DNA from 2 places in the Enterobacter cancerogenus genome. Region 1 is predicted to be linked to the other one. Evidence: predicted binding sites of a transcription regulator. Region 1 holds the regulator's gene; the other holds the start of a gene.

What was found. The regulator CRP, encoded in region 1, controls carbon source genes, mostly activating them, when cyclic AMP is high. The targets are predictions, from matches to a motif close to ATGTGANNNNNNTCACAT.
Region 2: I6L58_RS05220 (ABC-F family ATPase) is a predicted target of CRP. The motif match lies at 2,459-2,476, and genes of this name have one in related genera.

What each region holds. Positions count from the first base shown of each region.
Region 1 covers NZ_CP077290.1:3,113,360-3,116,853, forward strand. Annotated here, with positions in the region: gene I6L58_RS14610 (YccS/YhfK family putative transporter) at 1-1,836, opposite strand, end outside; gene crp (cAMP-activated global transcriptional regulator CRP) at 1,894-2,526, opposite strand; gene I6L58_RS14620 (OsmC family protein) at 2,838-3,242, shown strand; gene I6L58_RS14625 (phosphoribulokinase) at 3,327-3,494, opposite strand, start outside.
Region 2 covers NZ_CP077290.1:1,117,421-1,120,914, forward strand. Annotated here, with positions in the region: gene I6L58_RS05215 (glycoside hydrolase family 31 protein) at 1-667, shown strand, start outside; gene I6L58_RS05220 (ABC-F family ATPase) at 758-2,353, opposite strand; gene ldtB (L,D-transpeptidase) at 2,576-3,494, shown strand, end outside.

The DNA of each region.
Region 1 (3,494 bases):
CAAATAGCGCTGCGCCAGATCCGGGGTCAGCATCGTGTGCTCGCGCGCGAGGGTCGTCATCGCATTGATGTGCTCGACGATAAACTGGCTGTGCGTCACCCACAGTTTCATGTCTGCCAGATAGTGCGAGTTAAAGCCTGGCTCCTGCATCGCCTGGTTGAGCGAGTTAAACAGGGCGTTGTGCGCCTGGTTGACCTTCATGCGCTGATAGGCCAGCGGCGAGGGCTGCGGGTCGTCGCTGAGGATCAACCTGATAGCCTCCTGGTCTGCCTCCAGCGCGTCGTGGGCGTTTTGCCTGAGCAGCCCGCTCTGCCACTGCGGCCACAGCCAGACCATGCCGCCAAACGCAATCAGGCAGCCAATCAGCGTATCAACCAGCCGGGCGATGATGAACTGCTCGCCGTTGAGCGTGAGCAACTGCAGGGTATATACCGCCGTGACCGTAAAGCCAACCATCGCCCAGCCGTAGCTTTTGCGGATAATCAGGTAGCTCACCAGCGTAATCGCCAGCATTCCCGCCAGCGTATATCCCTCCGGCACGTGGAAGTGCAGGGTGACCCCGGCAATGACCAGCCCGGCAATCGTGCCGCCCGCCCGGTGCAGGATGCGCACCCGCGTGGCGCCGTAGCCGTTTTGGGTAACAAACAGCACGGTCATTAAGATCCAGTATGGCTTCGGCAGGTGCAGCGCCATCCCCATCAGGCTGGCGATGCTCAGCATCACGCTGATGCGCGCGGCGTTACGCAGCGCCGGGGATTTCAGCGACAGGTAGCTTTTAAGGGCGGGCAGCAGCGGGAGCCGTTTTTGTTTATCGGCCATCAGGTCGCGTGGGTAGAGCGGACGCTGGGTGCGCAGGACGCGCGCGATGCGGCTGAAGTGCCAGGCGGCGAACTGCCCGACCGGGTTATCCGGGTGCTGGCGGGCAATCTTCTCCAGCGCGCCGAGGGGCTTATCCATGTTAAAGCGCGTGGGGTAGCGGTGATAAAGAATGTCGTCCGCCAGCACCCGCAGGCGCGCGGACACCGTCTGAGCGTTCCAGCGGATCACCGCTTCGGCATGGCTACGCTCGACCAGCTTTTGCACCTCTTGCGGGTGATGCAGGCTGACCGAGATGTGCTCCTGCAGATCCAGCCCCACCTGGAAGATGCGCAGCAGCCGCTTGTAATCATGGTTTTTATTGGCGGCAAGCATATGCAGCTGCTGGTAACACTGGCCAATCAGATCCACCACCTTTTGCTGTCGCGTCAGCAGCGGCGGCAGTGATTTTTCCGGATCGGTGTGCTGGGTCAGCAGGGTGTATTTGGCCTCGCAGTACTCCGCCAACTGCACGTAGAGCAGGCTCAGGGATTCGCGCAGCGGCTGTTCCCGCCACAGCCAGAACCAAAACCAGTTGAATACGCCGTACCACAGCGTGCCGAGGGCGTAGATTAGCAGCGGCTCCCACACCGGCATATTGCCCGCCAGGCTCAGCGTAAAGATGGCGGCAATCAGTGAGGCGGGCAGCAGTCGGGCGTGCAGCGAGCTGATTTCAGCAGTCACGCCGAGCGTCATTGCCAGCACGGTCAGAATGAGCGGCAGCGGAATATCCCGGGCCAGCAGAAGCTGCACCGCGAGGCTACAGCCTGCAAACAGGCAGCCGCCAACGATCAGGCGTTTGAAAAAGCGCTTATGCGGCGTGTCGAGGCCCGCAATGTTGCAGCAGGCAGGCACAAGGGAAAACAGCAGACCCTGCTGGAGATGACCGAGGATCAGGCCCACGGCCACAGGAAGGCACAACACCAGCGTTTGCCGCAGTGCGTAGTTAACTTCCGGGTGATAGATCAGCCTGCGCCACATGGGGAGTAGAGACAAAAACGGCGTGTCACCTTGCGGTGGCACGCCGTTTGACCGTAATTAACGGGTTCCGTAGACCACGATGGTTTTACCGTGGGCAGAGATCAGGTTCTGGTCTTCCAGCATTTTCAGGATACGGCCCACTGTTTCACGGGAGCAACCAACGATCTGACCAATTTCCTGGCGGGTAATTTTAATTTGCATGCCGTCAGGGTGGGTCATCGCGTCCGGCTGTTTAGCCAGGTTCAGCAGGGTCTGCGCGATACGGCCGGTAACGTCGAGGAAGGCAAGGTTGCCCACTTTCTCAGACGTCACCTGCAGACGGCGAGCCATCTGGGAAGAGAGACGCATCAGGATGTCAGGGTTTACCTGAATCAGCTGACGGAACTTCTTGTAAGAAATTTCAGCCACTTCACATGCGGTTTTCGCACGAACCCAGGCGCTACGTTCCTGGCCCTCTTCAAACAGGCCCAGTTCACCGATGAAATCGCCCTGGTTCAGATAAGAAAGGATCATCTCTTTCCCTTCTTCATCTTTGATCAGCACTGCCACCGAGCCTTTGACGATGTAATACAACGTTTCCGCTTTTTCACCCTGGTGAATCAGCGTGCTCTTCGATGGGTACTTATGAATGTGGCAATGAGACAAGAACCATTCGAGAGTCGGGTCTGTTTGCGGTTTGCCAAGCACCATGCGCTGTTATCCTCTGTTATAAGCTGTCACCAGAGCCATAAATCGCATCCTGACTCTGGGGTTGCAATCGAATTCTTACCCATACCCTGGGAAGTCGGCTGTCGTAACGTTTCGCAGCCAGTAAAGTTTGATGTCCTCTGCATACATGTGTAACGTCAATGTATTACTGTAGCATCCTGAGTGTTTTAGCATAGCTTTTGACGCGTGTCTCCTGGTGTCTCGCTTCAGCATGATGCAGGTCGCCTTCCGTTGCGTGAAATGTAACGCGCGCGTACTCTGTCACCAAAAATGCAACGTTGGAGTTAATGAATATGCAAGCGCGTGTAAAGTGGGTAGAAGGGCTGACGTTCCTGGGCGAGTCTGCATCAGGCCACCAAATTTTGATGGACGGTAACTCCGGCGATAAAGCCCCAAGCCCTATGGAAATGGTGCTGATGGCGGCGGGGGGATGCAGCGCTATCGACGTGGTGTCGATCCTGCAAAAAGGCCGTCACGACGTGACCGATTGCGAAGTGAAGCTCACGTCTGAACGCCGCGAAGAGGCGCCACGCCTGTTCACGCATATCAATCTGCACTTTATTGTCACGGGTAAAGACCTGAAAGACGCGGCGGTGTCGCGCGCGGTTGACCTGTCTGCGGAGAAGTACTGCTCTGTGGCGTTAATGCTTGAGAAAGCGGTGAATATTACCCATTCGTATGAAGTGATTGAGGCCTAATCTTTTGGCGGGTGGCGCTTCGCTGACCCGCCCTACAAAAGCACGATCGTAGGCCCGGAGCGCAGCGCCACCGGGCAAAACAACTCACGCGATCTGCTTGCCTTCCATCAACCGCTGCACCAGCGGCGTCATGATTAACTCCATCGCCAGCCCCATTTTTCCGCCCGGCACCACCAACGTATTGATATGTGAAATAAACGACCCCTGCAGCATCGCCAGCAGCCACGGGTAGTCAATCCCGTCCAGATTGCG
Region 2 (3,494 bases), 2.0 Mb from region 1:
CACGCCTGCCATTCGCGGCGCGATTGAGCTGCGCTACCGCCTGCTGCCGTATCTCTATACCCTGCTGTGGCAGGCGCATGCGGACGACGAGCCGATGCTGCGCCCGACCTTCCTCGACCACGAACACGATCCGCAGACCTTTGAAGAGTGCGATGATTTCCTGCTCGGTCGTGACCTGCTGGTGGCAAGCGTCGTCGACGCCGGTCAGCGCGAGCGCCGCGTCTGGCTGCCGGATAACGTAACCGGCTGGTATGACTATTACACCCACGAGTGGTTCTCTGGCGGCCAGTGGATCGTCCGCGACGCGCCGCTGGAAACCCTGCCGCTGCTGGTGCGCGCCGGGGCCGGTCTGCCGCTGAGCGAGCGCATTACCCACGTGAGTGCTGAAAAAGACGATACCCGCGAGCTGAAGCTGTTTCCGGTGAAAGGCGTGGGGACGACGTCGGGACTGCTGTTTGAGGACGACGGCGAGAGCTGGGGCTACCAGCAGGGCAATGCGCTGTGGGTTGAGTGGCAGATGGTGTGCGACGGGGCGAGCATTCATCTGAATATTGCGGCACGCGGCGACTATCGTCCGGCATGGAAGGTGCTGAAGGTGTCGTTACCGGCGGGGGAAAAACGTACGCTGCGGGTAAATGGTGAAGAGAGGGGTGACTGGGAGGTGTAGTGCGGCCTGATACCCTCACCCTAACCCTCTCCCACGGGGAGAGGGAACAGAATGTAGGCCGGGTAAGGCGAAGCCGCCACCCGGCTTTTTTTAGCCGTCGATACCTTTGCTACGCAGGTAATCTTCGTAGTTACCGGTGAAGTCCACCACGCGCTCTGGCGTAATCTCAATCACGCGGGTCGCCAGGGAGCTCACGAACTCACGGTCGTGAGAGACGAAGATCAGCGTACCCTGATACATCTCCAGCGCCATGTTCAGCGATTCGATAGATTCCATGTCCAGGTGGTTGGTAGGTTCATCCATCACCAGGATATTCGGTTTTTCCATCATCAGTTTGCCGAACAGCATGCGGCCCTTTTCACCACCGGAGAGCACTTTGGCAGGCTTTTTGATGTCGTCCTGGCTGAACAGCAGACGCCCCAGAATGCTGCGCACCGCCTGCTCGTCATCGCCTTCCTGCTTCCACTGGCTCATCCAGTCGAAGACCGTCAGGTCGTTTTCGAACTCGTACTCGTGGTCCTGCGCGTAGTAACCGATCTGCGCGTTTTCGGACCACTTCACGGTACCGTTGTCCGGCTGCAGTTCGCCCACCAGCGTTTTCAGCATTGTGGATTTACCCACGCCGTTGGCACCGAGGATGGCAATCTTCTCGCCCACTTCCAGCAGCAGGTTGAAGTTTTTAAACAGCGGACCGCTTTCAAAACCTTTTGCCAGGGCTTCCACTTCCAGCGCATTACGGAACAGTTTCTTGTCCTGCTCGAAGCGGATGAACGGGTTCTGACGGCTTGACGCTTTGACTTCGTCGAGCTTGATCTTGTCAATCTGACGGGCACGCGAGGTTGCCTGACGCGATTTTGAGGCGTTGGCGCTAAAGCGGCTGACGAAGGACTGCAGGTCAGCGATCTGCGCTTTCTTCTTGGCGTTATCAGCCAGCAGACGTTCACGCGCCTGGGTTGCCGCGGTCATGTATTCGTCGTAGTTGCCCGGGTAAACGCGCAGCTCGCCGTAATCCAGATCCGCCATGTGGGTGCAAACCATGTTCAGGAAGTGACGGTCGTGCGAAATGATGATCATGGTGCTGTCGCGGTCGTTCAGCGTCTGCTCCAGCCAGCGGATGGTATCGATGTCCAGGTTGTTCGTCGGTTCATCGAGCAGCAGGATGTCAGGATTTGAGAACAGCGCCTGCGCCAGCAGCACACGCAGCTTCCAGCCCGGCGCGACTTCGCTCATCGGGCCGTAGTGCTGTTCAACAGGGATACCGACGCCCAGCAGCAGCTCGCCCGCGCGCGCTTCGGCTGAGTAGCCGTCCATTTCACCGTACAGCACTTCGAGATCGGCCACTTTATAGCCGTCTTCTTCGCTCATTTCTGCCAGGGCGTAGATGCGATCGCGCTCCTGCTTCACTTCCCACAGCTCTCCGTGTCCCATGATCACCGTGTCGAGCACGGTGAACTCTTCGAAGGCGAACTGGTCCTGACGCAGCTTACCGATACGCTCGTTAGGATCGAGCGACACGTTGCCGAGCGTCGGCTCCAAATCACCGCCGAGGATCTTCATAAAGGTGGATTTTCCGCTACCGTTGGCACCAATCAGGCCGTAACGGTTGCCGCCGCCAAATTTGACGGAAATATTTTCGAACAGCGGCTTACTGCCAAACTGCATAGTGACGTTGCTGGTAACTAACACGGAGAGATTCCTGCGAAAAGTGTGATAAACGCGGCATTATGCCACAATTCCGAATTGAGATCCCGTGTTGCAGCAATGCACTAAACTTTAACAAATTCGAAAAAAATGTGATTTCGTACACATCTGAATTCCCAGTGAGCAGGAATGCACATATAATGCGCTCCCATCACAGATTCAGACTTATCAACTCATCGCCGGAATGGCTTAGATACCTCGCAAAACATGAACATGAAATTAACAACGCTTTTTGCGGCAGCGTTAGCCGTCGTAGGTTTTTGCAAAACCGCCTCTGCGGTGACTTATCCCCTGCCGACAGACGGAAGCCGTCTGGTAGGTCAAAACCAGGTTGTCACCGTTGAAGAGGGCAACACCCAGCCGCTGGAATACTACGCTGCGCAATACCAGCTTGGTCTGTCTAACATGCTGGAAGCCAACCCGGGCGTCGACCCGTACCTGCCAAAAGCGGGCACCGTACTGAACATTCCTCAGCAGCTGATCCTGCCTGACACCGTTCATGAAGGCATCGTGATCAACAGCGCGGAGATGCGTCTGTACTACTACCCGAAAGGCACCAACACCGTGATCGTGCTGCCAATCGGTATCGGCCAGCTCGGTAAAGACACCCCGCTGAACTGGACCACCAAAGTTGAGCGTAAGAAAGCCGGCCCAACCTGGACGCCAACCGCCAAAATGCACGCGGAATACATCGCTGCCGGTGAGCCGCTGCCAGCCGTCGTCCCTGCCGGCCCGGATAACCCAATGGGTCTGTATGCGCTGTACATTGGCCGTCTGTACGCTATCCACGGTACCAACGCTAACTTCGGTATCGGCCTGCGCGTCAGCCACGGCTGCGTGCGTCTGCGTAACGACGACATCAAATTCCTGTTCGACAACGTGCCAGTGGGTACGCGCGTGCAGTTCATCAATGAACCGGTGAAAGCGACGACGGAGCCAGACGGCAGCCGTTACATTGAGGTGCACAACCCGCTCTCCACCAGCGAAGACCAGATCAACAACAACGAAATCGTGCCAATCACCCTGACCAGCGCGGTACAGGCCGTGACCTCTCAGGCCGATGTGGATACGACCGTTGTCGATCAGGCGATCCAGAACCGTTCCGGTATGCCGGTGCGTCTGAACT